DNA from 3 places in the Streptomyces sp. S186 genome. Region 1 is predicted to be linked to each of the others. Evidence: predicted binding sites of a transcription regulator. Region 1 holds the regulator's gene; each other region holds the start of a gene.

What was found. The regulator HrcA, encoded in region 1, represses chaperone genes, less so after heat shock. The targets are predictions, from matches to a motif close to TTNGCACTCNGNNNNNCNGAGTGCNAA.
Region 2: ACRAS8_RS20940 (FmdB family zinc ribbon protein) is a predicted target of HrcA. The motif match lies at 1,763-1,789, and genes of this name have one in related genera.
Region 3: groL (chaperonin GroEL) is a predicted target of HrcA. The motif match lies at 1,292-1,318, and genes of this name have one in related genera.

What each region holds. Positions count from the first base shown of each region.
Region 1 covers NZ_CP193932.1:5,547,919-5,552,527, forward strand. The annotation lists gene ACRAS8_RS23810 (DUF3097 domain-containing protein) at 1-828, opposite strand, end outside; gene ACRAS8_RS23815 (MBL fold metallo-hydrolase) at 991-1,725, opposite strand; gene hrcA (heat-inducible transcriptional repressor HrcA) at 2,046-3,062, shown strand; gene dnaJ (molecular chaperone DnaJ) at 3,063-4,199, shown strand; gene ACRAS8_RS23830 (nitronate monooxygenase) at 4,410-4,609, shown strand, end outside.
Region 2 covers NZ_CP193932.1:4,837,526-4,842,134, forward strand. The annotation lists gene ACRAS8_RS20930 (hypothetical protein) at 1-116, opposite strand, end outside; gene ACRAS8_RS20935 (S-methyl-5'-thioadenosine phosphorylase) at 411-1,244, opposite strand; gene ACRAS8_RS20940 (FmdB family zinc ribbon protein) at 1,407-1,751, opposite strand; gene ACRAS8_RS20945 (MFS transporter) at 1,900-3,210, opposite strand; gene ACRAS8_RS20950 (potassium/proton antiporter) at 3,577-4,609, opposite strand, start outside.
Region 3 covers NZ_CP193932.1:3,481,672-3,486,280, reverse strand. The annotation lists gene ACRAS8_RS14565 (MoaD/ThiS family protein) at 1-5, shown strand, start outside; gene ACRAS8_RS14560 (cold-shock protein) at 478-681, shown strand; gene groL (chaperonin GroEL) at 1,483-3,105, shown strand; gene ACRAS8_RS14550 (DUF998 domain-containing protein) at 3,615-4,609, shown strand, end outside.

The sequences.
Region 1 (4,609 bases):
CCCCGCCGGCGCCGTCACGAAGTCGATCAGCTCCTCCACCCGCCCCAGCAGCGCCGGCTCCAGATCCTTGTAGGACCGCACCCGGGACAGGATCCGCTGCCAGGCCGCACCGGTGTTCTCCGGCCAGCCCAGCGCCCGGCACACCCCCGTCTTCCAGTCCTGGCCCCGGGGGACCTCCGGCCACGCCCCGATGCCCAGCGAGGACGGCTTCACCGCCTGCCAGACGTCGATGTACGGGTGGCCGACGACCAGCGCATGCTCACCGGTCACCGCCGCCGCGATCCGGGACTCCTTGGAGCCGGGAACGAGGTGGTCCACCAGGACGCCGAGGCGGGCGTCGGGTCCGGGGGCGAACGCGTCGACGATCGCCGGGAGGTCGTCGACGCCCTCCAGGTACTCCACGACGACGCCCTCGATCCGCAGGTCGTCGCCCCAGACGCGCTCCACCAGCTCCGCGTCGTGCCGCCCCTCCACATAGATGCGGCCGGCCCGGGCGACCCGGGCACGCGCCCCGGGGACCGCGATCGAGCCGGACGCGGTGCGCGCCGGGCCGCTCGGCGCCGGGCCGCTCCGCGGACGGACGAGGGTGACGGTCCGGCCCTCCAGGAGGAAGCCGCGCGGCACCATCGGGAACACCCGCTGCTTGCCGAAGCGGTCCTCCAGGGTGACCGTCGGGCCCTCGGCTGTCTTCTCGCACCGCAGCACCGCGCCGCAGTAGCCCGTCACCACCTCCTCGACGACCAGCCCGGGATCGGCCGGCACCTCGGGCACCGGCTGCGGCTTCTTCCAGGGGGGAGTGAGGTCGGGGCTGTAGTGCCTGCTGTGCATGCGGGTCTGCTTCCTGTTCCTGCGGATCGGCGGGTCGGTCGGCCGGGAGACGGCGGCCGGGAGACGGCGGCCGGGAGACGGGGGACGGGCCTAAGGGGCGAGAGGGCGAGAGGGTGAGGAGTCGGCGGATCAATGGGCTCAATGGCCCCAACGAGCCCCGCTTCAGGGTGAGTTCGTGCCGAAGCGGGCATTCAGGGCGTCGCGCTGGGCGCGGACGAAGCCGGCGTCGACCACCGCGCCGTGGCCCGGCACGTACACCGCGTCCTCGCCGCCCAGCGCCAGCAGCCGGTCCAGCGCGGCGGGCCACCGCCCGGGCAGCGCGTCCGGGCCCGCCTGGGGTTCGCCGGACTCCTCGACCAGGTCGCCGCAGAAGACGACCGCCCGTTCACCGGCCCGGCCCGGCACCAGGACGGCCAGGTCGTGCGCGGTGTGACCGGGCCCCACGTCGGCCAGCAGCACCTCCCGGTCCCCGAGGCCGACGGTCAGCCGCCCGTGCACCTCGTGCTGCGGGACGACCACCAGGTCCGCGGCCTCCGCCGCGGCATCCGGGTCCACGCCGTGCCGGACCGCGTCGTCCCGCAGCGCCTCCTTGCCGTGCCGCAGCAGCTCGCCCAGCCCGGCCGCGCCGAACACCTCCACCCCGGCGAACGCCGCGGTGCCCAGGACGTGATCGAAGTGCGGGTGGGTGAGCGCGACATGCGTCACACCGCGGCCGAGCACCGCGCGCACCGTCCGGCGGAGCTCCGCCCCGGCACCGAGGGTCGCGCCGGTGTCGACGATCAGCACGCCGTCCGAACCGGCGACCACGCCGACCGTCTCGTCCCAGCCCGGCATCCGGCGCCGGACCACCCCCTCGCCGAGCCGTTCCCAGCCCGCCTCTTCCCATGTGGTGCGCATACAGAGACGCTAGCGCCCCCGCGATAGCGTTGCCCGGCACACCGCGGAAGCGGCTCGACGCCGGTCCCGCGACGGGCACCGCCCGGGACCCGTAGGGGATCGCGGCGGCGCCGGACCGGGGATTCCCCGGGGTCCGCTCCGGGGCGTCCCGGGGGCGGCCCGCGGGTCGGATCCGACGGGGGTGGGTAAGCCCTGAGTACGCCCGCCCTTGCCGCATCGGCGCTACCCGGCCGTACACTGGCTCAGGGTCTGGCACTCGGCCCATGTGAGTGCCAGGAGTGACGGGACGACACGGCGGACGGCCGACTGGAGGTGGCGAGATGCTCAGTGAACGCAGGCTCGAAGTGCTGCGCGCCATCGTCCAGGACTACGTCGGTACGGAGGAGCCGGTCGGTTCCAAGGCGCTCACCGAGCGCCACAAGCTGGGCGTCTCCCCGGCCACCGTCCGCAACGACATGGCGGCCCTGGAGGACGAGGGCTTCATCGCCCAGCCGCACACCAGCGCCGGCCGGATCCCCACCGACAAGGGCTACCGCCTCTTCGTCGACCGGCTCGCCGGCGTCAAGCCGCTGTCCGTCCCCGAGCGCCGCGCGATCCAGAACTTCCTCGACGGTGCCGTCGACCTGGACGACGTGGTGGGCCGCACGGTGCGGCTGCTGGCGCAGCTGACCCGCCAGGTGGCGGTGGTGCAGTACCCGTCCCTGACGCGGTCCACCGTCCGGCACGTCGAGCTGCTGGCGCTGGCCCCGGCCCGGCTGATGCTGGTGCTGATCACCGACACCGGCCGCGTCGAGCAGCGGCTCATCGACTGCCAGACGCCGTTCGGCGAGACGTCCCTGGCGGACCTGCGCGCCCGGCTCAACAGCCGGATCGTCGGCCGCCGTTTCACGGACGTCCCGCAGCTGGTGCAGGATCTCCCGGAATCGTTCGAACAGGACGACCGGGCCACCGTCTCGACAGTACTGTCGGTACTGCTGGAGACTCTGGTGGAGGAGACCGAAGAGCGGCTCATGATCGGCGGCACCGCCAATCTGACGCGCTTCGGGCATGATTTCCCCCTGACCATCCGGCCGGTGCTGGAGGCCCTTGAGGAGCACGTGGTGCTGCTCAAGCTGCTGGGGGAGGCCAAGGACTCGGGCATGACCGTACGGATCGGGCATGAGAATGCTCACGAGGGCCTGACGTCCACCTCGGTCGTCACCGTCGGATACGGTTCGGGCGACGAGGCCGTCGCGAAAATGGGCGTGGTCGGACCGACCCGCATGGACTACCCCGGAACGATGGGAGCGGTACGCGCAGTGGCACGTTACGTCGGACAAATCCTCGCGGAGTCGTAAGTGGCCACGGATTACTACTCGGTCCTCGGCATCAGCCGTGACGCCTCGCAGGACCAGATCAAGAAGGCGTTCCGCCGGCTGGCGCGCGAGCTGCACCCGGACGTGAACCCGGATCCCAAGACCCAGGAGCGGTTCAAGGAGATCAACGCCGCCTACGAGGTCCTGTCGGACCCGCAGAAGAAGCAGGTCTACGACCTCGGCGGCGACCCGCTCTCTCAGGCCGGCGGCGCCGGTGGCGCGGGCGGCTTCGGCGCGGGCTTCGGGAACTTCTCCGACATCATGGACGCCTTCTTCGGCACGGCCTCGCAGCGCGGCCCGCGCTCGCGCACCCGCCGTGGCCAGGACGCCATGATCCGCCTCGACGTCGAGCTGAGCGAGGCCGCGTTCGGCACCACCAAGGACATCCAGGTCGACACCGCCGTCGTCTGCACCACCTGCAGCGGCGAGGGCGCGGCGCCGGGCACCTCGGCGCAGACCTGTGACATGTGCCGCGGCCGCGGCGAGGTCTCGCAGGTCACCCGCTCCTTCCTGGGCCAGGTCATGACCTCCCGGCCCTGCCCCCAGTGCCAGGGCTTCGGCACGGTCGTCCCGACGCCGTGCCCCGAGTGCGCCGGCGACGGCCGGGTCCGCTCCCGCCGCACCCTCACCGTCAAGATCCCGGCCGGTGTCGACAACGGCACCCGGATCCAGCTGGCCGGCGAGGGCGAGGTGGGCCCCGGCGGCGGTCCCGCCGGCGACCTCTACGTCGAGATCCACGAGCTGCCCCACCCGGTGTTCCAGCGCCGCGGCGACGATCTGCACTGCACGGTCACCATCCCGATGACGGCGGCGGCGCTGGGCACCAAGTGCCCGCTGGAGACGCTGGACGGAGTCGAGGAGATCGACGTCCGGCCCGGCACCCAGTCCGGCCAGTCGATCCCGCTGCACGGCCGCGGCGTGACCCACCTGCGCGGCAACGGCCGGGGCGACCTCATCGTCCACGTCGAGGTGCAGACCCCCGGCAAGCTCGACCCCGAGCAGGAGGAGCTGCTGCGCCGCCTCGCCAAGCTCCGCGGTGAGGAGCGCCCCCAGGGCCAGTTCCAGCCGGGGCAGCAGGGGTTGTTCTCGCGACTGAAGGATGCGTTCAACGGGCGCTAGGCGCTCGGCCGGGGGTCCGGGGGTCGTCCCCCGGGCAGGCACGGTCAGCCCGGGCAGCAGGGGTTGTTCTCGCGACTGAAGGACGCGTTCAACGGGCGCTAGGCGCTCGGCCGGAGGTCCGGTCACAGCGGTCGGGCGGCGGCCGCGGGAAGCTTCCCGCGGCCGCCGCCCCCGTTCGGGTCGGGGCACCGGACGTGACACGATGTGGGCATGCCCACCGCGCTCACCGATTTCTGCCGCCACCCCATCGTGCAGGCCCCGATGGCGGGCGGCGGCTCCGGACCCGAGCTGGCCGCGGCCGTCTGCGAGGCCGGTGGCTTCGGCTTCCTGGCCGCCGGCTACAAGACCGCCGACGGCATGTACCAGGAGATCAAACGGCTGCGCGGGATGACCGGCCGGCCCTTCGGTGT
Region 2 (4,609 bases), 710 kb from region 1:
CGGCGGGCCGGCCCGCGCCATCGGGCGCGGATGCCGCCCACGCGGACCGGGGCGAAGTGCGGCACTTCACACCGTGGGGGAGTGGGCAGCGGCGGGGTCGGGGTGGGCGAGGGCATGGTCATCACCGCCTGGGGTGCGGAAGCGGGCCCGCGGTTCGGACCCGGCGATCACCACCGTGCCGCAATCCGCCGCCGCCTGCTCCGGCCTGTGGACGACCCCACGCCTGTGGACAACTCCGTCACCCGCCAGGCGGGAAACCTGCACCACCCCGGCCCGCAGAGAACGGAGACCACCCCGCAGCGGCCGGACCCCCAGCCCCGCAGCGGCCGACCGCCTCACCCCAGCGACCGCCGGACCCCCGAGCCCCGCAACGGCCGGACGCCCCACCTCAGCAACTGCTACGGCTACCGCTACGGCAGCTCGATCCCCAGATCCCACCCCTGGTGCGCGTCCGTGCACGGGCAGGCGCGGTCGGCGGTGGCGGGCAGTGCGGCGACGGTGTCGAAGAGGACCTCGCGCAGGCGGCCGATGTTCTCGCCGAAGACCTTGAGGACCTCCTCGTGGGAGACGCCGTCGCCGGCTTCGGCGCCCGCGTCCAGGTCCGTGACCAGGGTCAGCGAGGTGTAGCACAGGCTCAGCTCGCGGGCCAGGACGGCTTCGGGGTGGCCGGTCATGCCCACCACCGACCAGCCCTGGGCGGCGTGCCAGCGCGACTCGGCGCGGGTGGAGAAGCGCGGGCCCTCGATTACGACGAGGGTGCCGCCGTCGACCGGCTCCCAGTCGCGGCCGCGCGCGGCACCGAGGGCGGCCCGGCGGCCGTCGGGGCAGTACGGGTCGGCGAAGGTGAGGTGGACGACGTTGGGCACGCTGCCGTCCGGAAGCGGCTCGCCGTCGAAGTACGTCTGGACGCGGGCCTTGGTGCGGTCCACGAGCTGATCGGGGACCAGCAGCGTGCCGGGGCCGTATTCGGGCCGCAGTCCGCCGACCGCGCACGGGCCGAGGACCTGGCGGACGCCGAGGGACCGCAGTGCCCAGAGGTTGGCGCGGTAGTTGATGCGGTGCGGCGGGAGGTGGTGGCCGCGGCCGTGCCGGGGGAGGAACGCGACCGAGCGGCCGGCGATCTCGCCGAGGAAGAGGGAGTCGCTGGGGCGCCCGTAGGGGGTGTCCACAGTGATCTCGGTCACGTCGTCCAGGAAGGAGTAGAACCCGGACCCGCCGATAACGCCAATCTCCGCGTCAGCCATGCGGTCACACTATCGGGGCACGGCGGCGGCCCGCGGACCGGTCGCGGAACGGGCGGCGGGCCCGGGAAACGCGGCGGGCCCCGCCGCTCCTCTGTGGGGGAGTGGCGGGGCCCGGAGGTCCGTCTGCCGGCGTCGGTGTGCGAGCCGGACCGCTGCCGCGGGTCAGGCGGCGGAGCCGGCGCCCGCGGGGGCCGCGGACTTGCTGTCCGAGGACGAGGAGGCGGCCGAGGAAGACGACGACGAGGAGTCCGACGAGGCCGTCGAGGACGACGACGAGGTCGAGCTGCTCGACGAGGAGGAGCTGCCGGCCGGGCTGCTGCTGGACGACGAGCCGCGGCTGTCGTTGCGGTAGAAGCCGGAGCCCTTGAAGACGATGCCGACCGCCGAGAACACCTTCTTGAGGCGTCCGTTGCAGCTGGGGCACTCGGTGAGCGCGTCGTCGGTGAACTTCTGCACGGCCTCAAGGCCCTCGCCGCACGCGGTGCACTGGTACTGGTAGGTCGGCACTTGACTTCCTCCTGGCACTCTCACTCATTGAGTGCTAACGACGCTCCATATTGCAGTATTCCGGCGCGCCCGTCCACCGTGAACGCCCTACGGTGACCGACCCCACGCCCGGCCGCACGCCCGGCGCGGGGCCCGCGTCGCGGCCCGGTCAGGCCCGGCTCAGCGCGCGTTCCCGCTCGTCGGAGGCGGTGTCCGCGGGGGCACCGGCGTCGCTGCCGGCCGTGGCCGCCGACCCGGCGACGACCTTCGACGGCCGCGGCGCCAGGTGGGCCCGCAGGGACAGCAGCACCACCAGGGCCAGCGCCGTGCCGGCCAGCGGCACCAGGAAGCCGGAGCTCGGGCCGAAACGGTCCGCCAGCTGGCCGGCGGAGGTGGCCGCGGCCGCCTGGCCCAGCGCCACCGCGCCGGTCAGCCAGGTGAACGCCTCGGTCCGGGCGCCGGCCGGGACCAGGGACTCCACGAGGGTGTAGCCGGTGATCAGGGCCGGGGCGATGCACAGGCCGACGACCAGGCCGACCGCGCCCAGCAGCGGCACCGCGGTGACCGCCCACAGCGGGGTGGTGGCCAGCGCCAGCAGCCCGTAGGCGACCAGCAGGCGGCGGCGCGGGCCGACCTTCCAGGCGATCGCGCCGCAGGCGACGCCGGCGAGCATGTTGCCGCACGCGAAGATCCCGTAGAGGACGCCGTTGATGCCGGGCTGGCCGATGTGCTCGGTGAGCGCGGTCAGCGAGACCTGCATGCCGCCGAAGACCGAGCCGATGCCCAGGAACGCCACGATCAGGACGCGCACACCGGGGACGGACAGCGCGGAGACGCGCGGCTGGTCGTCGCCGCGCCCGCGGTGGACGGGCGGCTGGGTGCGCCGCTGGGAGGCGAACAGCAGGCCGCCGGCCAGCGTGAGCGCGGCCTCGGCGACCAGGCCGGCCGCCGGGTGGACGCCGGTGCACAGCGCGGTCGCCAGCACCGGGCCCACGACGAAGGTGAACTCGTCGGTCACCGACTCGAAGGCGGCGGCGGTGGACATCAGCGGGCTGCCGCCCAGCTTCGCCGCCCAGCGGGCCCGCACCATCGGGCCGACCTGCGGCGTCGAGGCGCCCGTGGGGACGGCGACGGCGATCAGCGCCCACAGGGGGGCGTGGGCCAGGGCCAGGGCGATGAGCGTCGAGACGCCGGCGACATGCACCAGGACGCCGGGGAGCAGCACCGCACGCTGGCCGAAGCGGTCGGCGAGCTTGCCGCTCTGCGGGGCGAAGAGCGCCATCGAGACACCGGTGGCGGCGGAGACCGCGCCGGCGCTGCCGTAGGAGCCGGTGGTGGACTGGACGAGCAGGACGATGCCGATGGTCAGCATCGCGAACGGCTGCCGGGCCAGGAACCCGGGCAGCAAGAAGGTCCACGCACCGGGCGTGCGCAACAGTTGTCCGTATCCGGGACGGGAGTCCTTGACCGCGGATGCCACGGCCGGGCCTTTCTGCCGCCTGGTAGCGCGCCGCCCCGCGAGGTCGTCACGGGTGCGCGCCGAGAGCTGTCCTCTCGCGCAGGACCGAGTGATACCGCGTGGTCCGCACCGGGGAGGGTGGCTGCGTGTGGCAGGGGACCGCGGCCGCCGAGCGGTCGCGCCAGCTCTGCGTCAGGCAGAGTTGGTTCGTGATCCGTACAAAATTCCTTCTGGCATTGTACAGGTCCAAAGCCGTGAAGCCCTGGGATCAACCAGGGCTTCACGGCTGTTTTCCTTGGTATCCGTGGAGAGATAGCGCACATTCGGAGCTTGGCCGGGCAAGTCGGCCGCACCCGGGGCACGGGGGCGGGCCGGGGCCCGCCCGGCTCACCCGGCCTCGCGCCGGCGGACGCGCCGCTCCTCGGCCCGCGGCGGCGTGCCGGTGGTGCCGAGCCAGCCGGCCAGCTTGCCGCCCTGGGACACCGCCTGGAGCCGCCGCTCGGCCGCGTCCCGCACCGGGTCGGTGGCGACCACCAATAGCTCGTCGCCGCGCCGCAGCACGGTCGCCGGGGAGGGCACGAAGCTGGTGCCGTCGCGGACGACGAGGGTGACCGCGGCGCCCGCCGGCATCCTCAGCTCGCCGACCTCCACGCCGTGCATCAGGGAGGTGGGGCCTATGGACGTGGACAGCAGATGCCCGCGCAGCCGCTCCAGGGGTGCCGACTCGATGCCCAGGTCGGCGGCCTCCTCGCCCTCGCCCAGCCGCAGCCGGCGGGCCAGCCAGGGCAGCGTCGGCCCCTGGATGAGGGTGTAGACGACGACCAGGACGAAGACGATGTTGAAGACCGTCTCGCTGCCGGGGACGTCGCTCACCATCGGGATGGTGGCCAGCACGATCGGCACCGCGCCGCGCAGCCCGGCCCAGGACAGCAGGGTCTTCTCCTGCCAGGGCACCCGGAAGGGCAGCAGGGAGGCGACGACGGACAGCGGGCGGGCGACCAGCGTGAGGATCATGCCGATCAGCAGCGCGGGCGCGATGTCGTCGAGCAGGTTGTGCGGGGTGACCAGCAGGCCCAGCAGGACGAACATGCCGATCTGGCCGATCCAGCCGACCCCTTCGGCGAAGCCGCGGGTGGCCGGGGCGTGCGGCAGCTTGGCGTTGCCCAGGATGACCGCGGCCAGATAGACGGCGAGGAAGCCGGAGCCGTGCGCCAGCGCGCCGGCCGCGTACGCGGAGACCGCGATGGCCATCACCGCGATCGGGTAGAGGCCGGAGGCGGGCAGCGCCACGTGCCGCATGCCGTACGCGCCGAGCCAGCCGATGGCCAGGCCGATGGCGGCGCCGATCGCCAGCTCCAGCGCTATCTTGCCCAGCAGGACGTACCAGTGCTCCACCGGGCCGGCGGTGGAGAAGGCCACG
Region 3 (4,609 bases), 2.1 Mb from region 1:
GCTGACCCGCCCGAGGGCGCTCGACGCGGAACGGCACGATCGACACGGATCGCATTTGCGCCAACTCTTCCCTGCGCTGACTGGAATTGCCCCGTCCGACCTAAACGGACGGGGCAATTCCGTGTCGTGAAAGGGGATACCATTGGGGCGATTCCCCTCCGGTTATCTCCGCGTACATGCCGAACGCATATGAGATCGCGGTGACTTGTGCGCAAGTTGTGTGCGCGTTTTGTCGGTTGTGTGGCATATTCCCGGCCCGAATCGGGCTGCAATAACGCCATTTGAGCGTATACGGCCGTTTCCCCGGTGCCGGAATTCTCGTCCGATTGACCTGTTGCGCTGGGCATTGGTCCAGATACATTCAGCGGCGGTCGACGCGTTCCGGCGCACACCCCACGGGCCATTCCCGGGGGTGAGGTCTGACCCGGGTCCGCGAAGTGCGGTCCTGCGCAAGGGCCAGTAATAGGGGAGTTAGGCATGGCTCAGGGCACCGTCAAGTGGTTCAACGCGGAGAAGGGGTACGGCTTCATCGCGGTCGACGGTGGTGCGGATGTATTCGTCCACTACAGCGCGATCCAGATGGACGGTTACCGCACCCTTGAGGAGGGTCAGCGGGTCGAGTTCGAGATCTCGCAGGGCCAGAAGGGGCCACAGGCGGACATGGTCCGGGTCACCGCCTGAGGCGGCGGCCGACTGCATCGTCGGCGGAAGGCCCGCAACCCCGGTGAACGGGGCTGCGGGCCTTCTGTCGTGCCGGCGCGTTGTCGTGCGGTTGCGCTGTCGTCTGTTGTGCCGGGCGCCCGGCGGGGGCCGGCGTATCGGTCCGTGCCGCGCCAGGTGGGCGCGCGGCTTGTCTCCCGTGCGCCCTTCTCCCGTGATGACCGCCGCCCCGCACGCGGGCGCCCGCGGGTGTAGACGGGCGCGCATGGGGGAGGGGGCCTGCCTGTGTCCCGCTGCGTCCCGCTGTCAAAGGGGGCGCGTTGGGGTCGTTGGGGCCCGTTGGGACGCCTGCGCGCGGGCGTGCGCGGTGGAGGTGGAGGGGACCCATCGGTCCCGCATTCGACGTGGGGCCCGGCGCGCGGGGCGCGCATGAGTCGGCCAGGTCCAGGCCGGCCGTGACGGGCGTGGGGCCCGGTGTACGCGGGCATGCATGGGGGCGTGAGACGGCCGTCTCACGGGTGCACGGCCGCCCGCGGTCACTCCCGTCCGCCGGCCCGCAATCGACCGCACCCCACCGGGAGACATCCTCCAAGCCGCTTGCACTCGCCTGGTGCGAGTGCTAATCATTGCGTTAGCACTCTCCCCGTGAGAGTGCTGAATGTGGACCGGGTCGGTGAGGCCGGCACGCCAGGTGGGGCAAGGAACCACAGGGCATGTGGGCCGTCCGTCGCGGGCGCCAGCGCGGTCCGGAGCTTCCTCCCCCAGCTCGTCACACTTGTTCGGGCAGGGGGTACCCCCATCAGTCCGGAGGGACCACTTCACATGGCCAAGATCATCGCGTTCGACGAGGAGGCGCGGCGCGGCCTTGAGCGCGGTATGAACCAGCTCGCCGACGCCGTCAAGGTCACCCTCGGCCCCAAGGGCCGCAACGTCGTCCTTGAGAAGAAGTGGGGCGCCCCCACGATCACCAACGATGGTGTCTCCATCGCCAAGGAGATCGAGCTGGAGGACCCGTACGAGAAGATCGGCGCCGAGCTGGTCAAGGAGGTCGCGAAGAAGACGGACGACGTCGCCGGTGACGGCACGACGACCGCGACCGTCCTCGCCCAGGCGCTGGTCCGCGAGGGTCTGCGCAACGTCGCCGCCGGCGCCAACCCGATGGCCCTCAAGCGCGGTATCGAGAAGGCCGTCGAGGCCGTCTCCGGTGCCCTGCTCGACCAGGCCAAGGAGATCGAGACCAAGGAGCAGATCGCCTCCACCGCGTCCATCTCCGCCGCCGACCCGCAGATCGGCGAGCTCATCGCCGAGGCCATGGACAAGGTCGGCAAGGAAGGCGTCATCACCGTCGAGGAGTCCCAGACCTTCGGTCTGGAGCTGGAGCTCACCGAGGGTATGCGCTTCGACAAGGGCTACATCTCGGCGTACTTCGCGACCGACATGGAGCGCATGGAGGCGGCGCTCGAGGACCCCTACATCCTCATCGTCAACTCCAAGATCAGCAACGTGAAGGACCTGCTGCCCCTCCTCGAGAAGGTCATGCAGTCCGGCAAGCCGCTGCTGATCATCGCCGAGGACGTCGAGGGCGAGGCCCTGTCGACCCTCGTCGTCAACAAGATCCGTGGCACCTTCAAGTCCGTCGCCGTCAAGGCCCCGGGCTTCGGTGACCGCCGCAAGGCCATGCTCGGCGACATCGCCATCCTCACCGGTGGCACCGTCATCTCCGAGGAGGTCGGCCTCAAGCTGGAGAACGCCGGTCTCGACCTGCTGGGCCGCGCCCGCAAGGTCGTCATCACCAAGGACGAGACCACCATCGTCGACGGTGCCGGCGACAGCGAGCAGGTCCAGGGCCGGGTCAACCAGATCCGCGCCGAGATCGAGAACAGCGACTCGGACTACGACCGCGAGAAGCTCCAGGAGCGCCTCGCGAAGCTGGCCGGCGGCGTGGCCGTCATCAAGGCCGGCGCCGCGACCGAGGTCGAGCTCAAGGAGCGCAAGCACCGCATCGAGGACGCCGTCCGCAACGCCAAGGCGGCCGTCGAGGAGGGCATCGTCGCCGGCGGTGGCGTGGCCCTGCTGCAGGCTTCCTCGGTCTTCGAGAAGCTGGAGCTGGACGGCGACGAGGCCACCGGTGCCGCCGCCGTGAAGCTGGCCCTGGAGGCCCCGCTCAAGCAGATCTCCGTGAACGCCGGCCTCGAGGGTGGCGTCATCGTGGAGAAGGTGCGCAACCTGACCCCGGGTCACGGCCTCAACGCCGCCACCGGCGACTACGTCGACATGATCGCCGAGGGCATCATCGACCCGGCCAAGGTGACGCGCTCCGCGCTGCAGAACGCCGCCTCCATCGCGGCGCTCTTCCTCACCACCGAGGCCGTCATCGCCGACAAGCCGGAGAAGGCCGCCGCGGCCGCTCCGGGCGGCATGCCGGGCGGTGACATGGACTTCTGATCCACCGCGGCCCCGTCCGCCGGTCGATCAACGTCCGTTCCGTTCGCCGGGGCGGTACCCCCTCTCCCAGGGGGTACCGCCCCGGCGGCGTTTTTGGGGGGCGGGGCTCGGGGGCGATGCGTCTTATGCGCCTCGTGTGCCCCATGTGTTCCACGGGCTCTGTGAGTCCTGTGAGTCCTGTGTGTCCTACGAGACCTTTGTGCCGCCGGTGTCGTGCGTGGTTTCGTCCTGGTTGGGTCCCCGGCTGGGTCCCCGGCTGGGTCCCTGGCTGGGTCCTTGGTCGGGTCCCCGGTTCGATTCGGGGCTCGGCCCCTGGTGCCGTTCCGGCGTCCGCGATGGCGTCCTCAGTGCCGTCCCTGCGTCCCCCGGGCGGTTCCCGCGAACGGGGGATCGGTTCGCCCTGTCGAGTGGCTGCCCGGCGCGCCTCCGACCGGCGCGCCAACCTGGCGGGCCCTGGCGGGGAGAACCTCGGACCTGGCCCCCGACCCCACCCGGAACAGGACCCGCCCGTGCCGAACGTCCCGAACCACACGAGGCCCGGTGCCCGCACCGTCTACGAGCCCGTGGTCGCCCCCACCACCCGCTACGCCGGACGGGAGGCGGCGGCGGCCGTCCTCTTCGCCGTCGCCGCCCTGCTCTACAACTGGTGGCCGCTGGAATTCGCCTTCCCCACCGGCCTCGACCCCCGCCACTCCTACGTCAGCGAGCTCTACGCCGCCGACCAGCCGATGCGCCGCCTCTTCGGCGCCCTGGAAGCCGGCTGCGCGCTCCTCGTCATCGGCGGCGCCCTGCTCGCCCGCAGCACACCCTCCGGCCACGGCCGCTGGGCCCGTACGGGTTGGCTCGCGCTGGTCGGCCTCGGACTCTCCTCACTGGCCGACGTCCTGCTCCCCATGGCCTGCGCCCCCTCGGTGGAACGCGGCTGTCTGGCCGTCCACCCCTGGCACACCGCCACCAGCGCCTTCGCACACTTCTTCCTCTTCGCCTCGATGGCCTTCCTCAGCCGCGCGGCCGCCGTGCAGCGTCCCCCGATGCCGGCGGTCCGCCGCTGGGGTCCGCGCGTCCTGGCCGTCGCCATGCCCGCCGCGATCCTCACCGTCGGCCCGCTCATCGGTCACCCCGGCTGGCACGGCGTCCCCCAGCGCGTCCACCTGGCCCTCGTCGGTGTGTGGTTCCTTCTGCTGGCCGGGGCACTCGGCCGCTCGGCACGCCGCCGTCGCCGCTGGGCAGGCCACTGGGACGGCCCCTGGGCCCGCTACGTGGAGGGCCTCCGGCGCGCCTGCCACAACACACCCGCGGGCCACGGGAACGCACCGCCTACGGGCCACGAGAACACGCCACCTGCGGCCGACGAGGACGACACACCCGCCCGCCACCCCGAGGAGGCCCACCACGAGAAGGCATCGATTACCGGACGCGAGAACGGCCCTGCACCTGAGAATGGTCGTGCACCTGCTCCGGAGCAGTCCGCTGCCAGTCCGACTCCTGCGAGTCCGACCGCTAC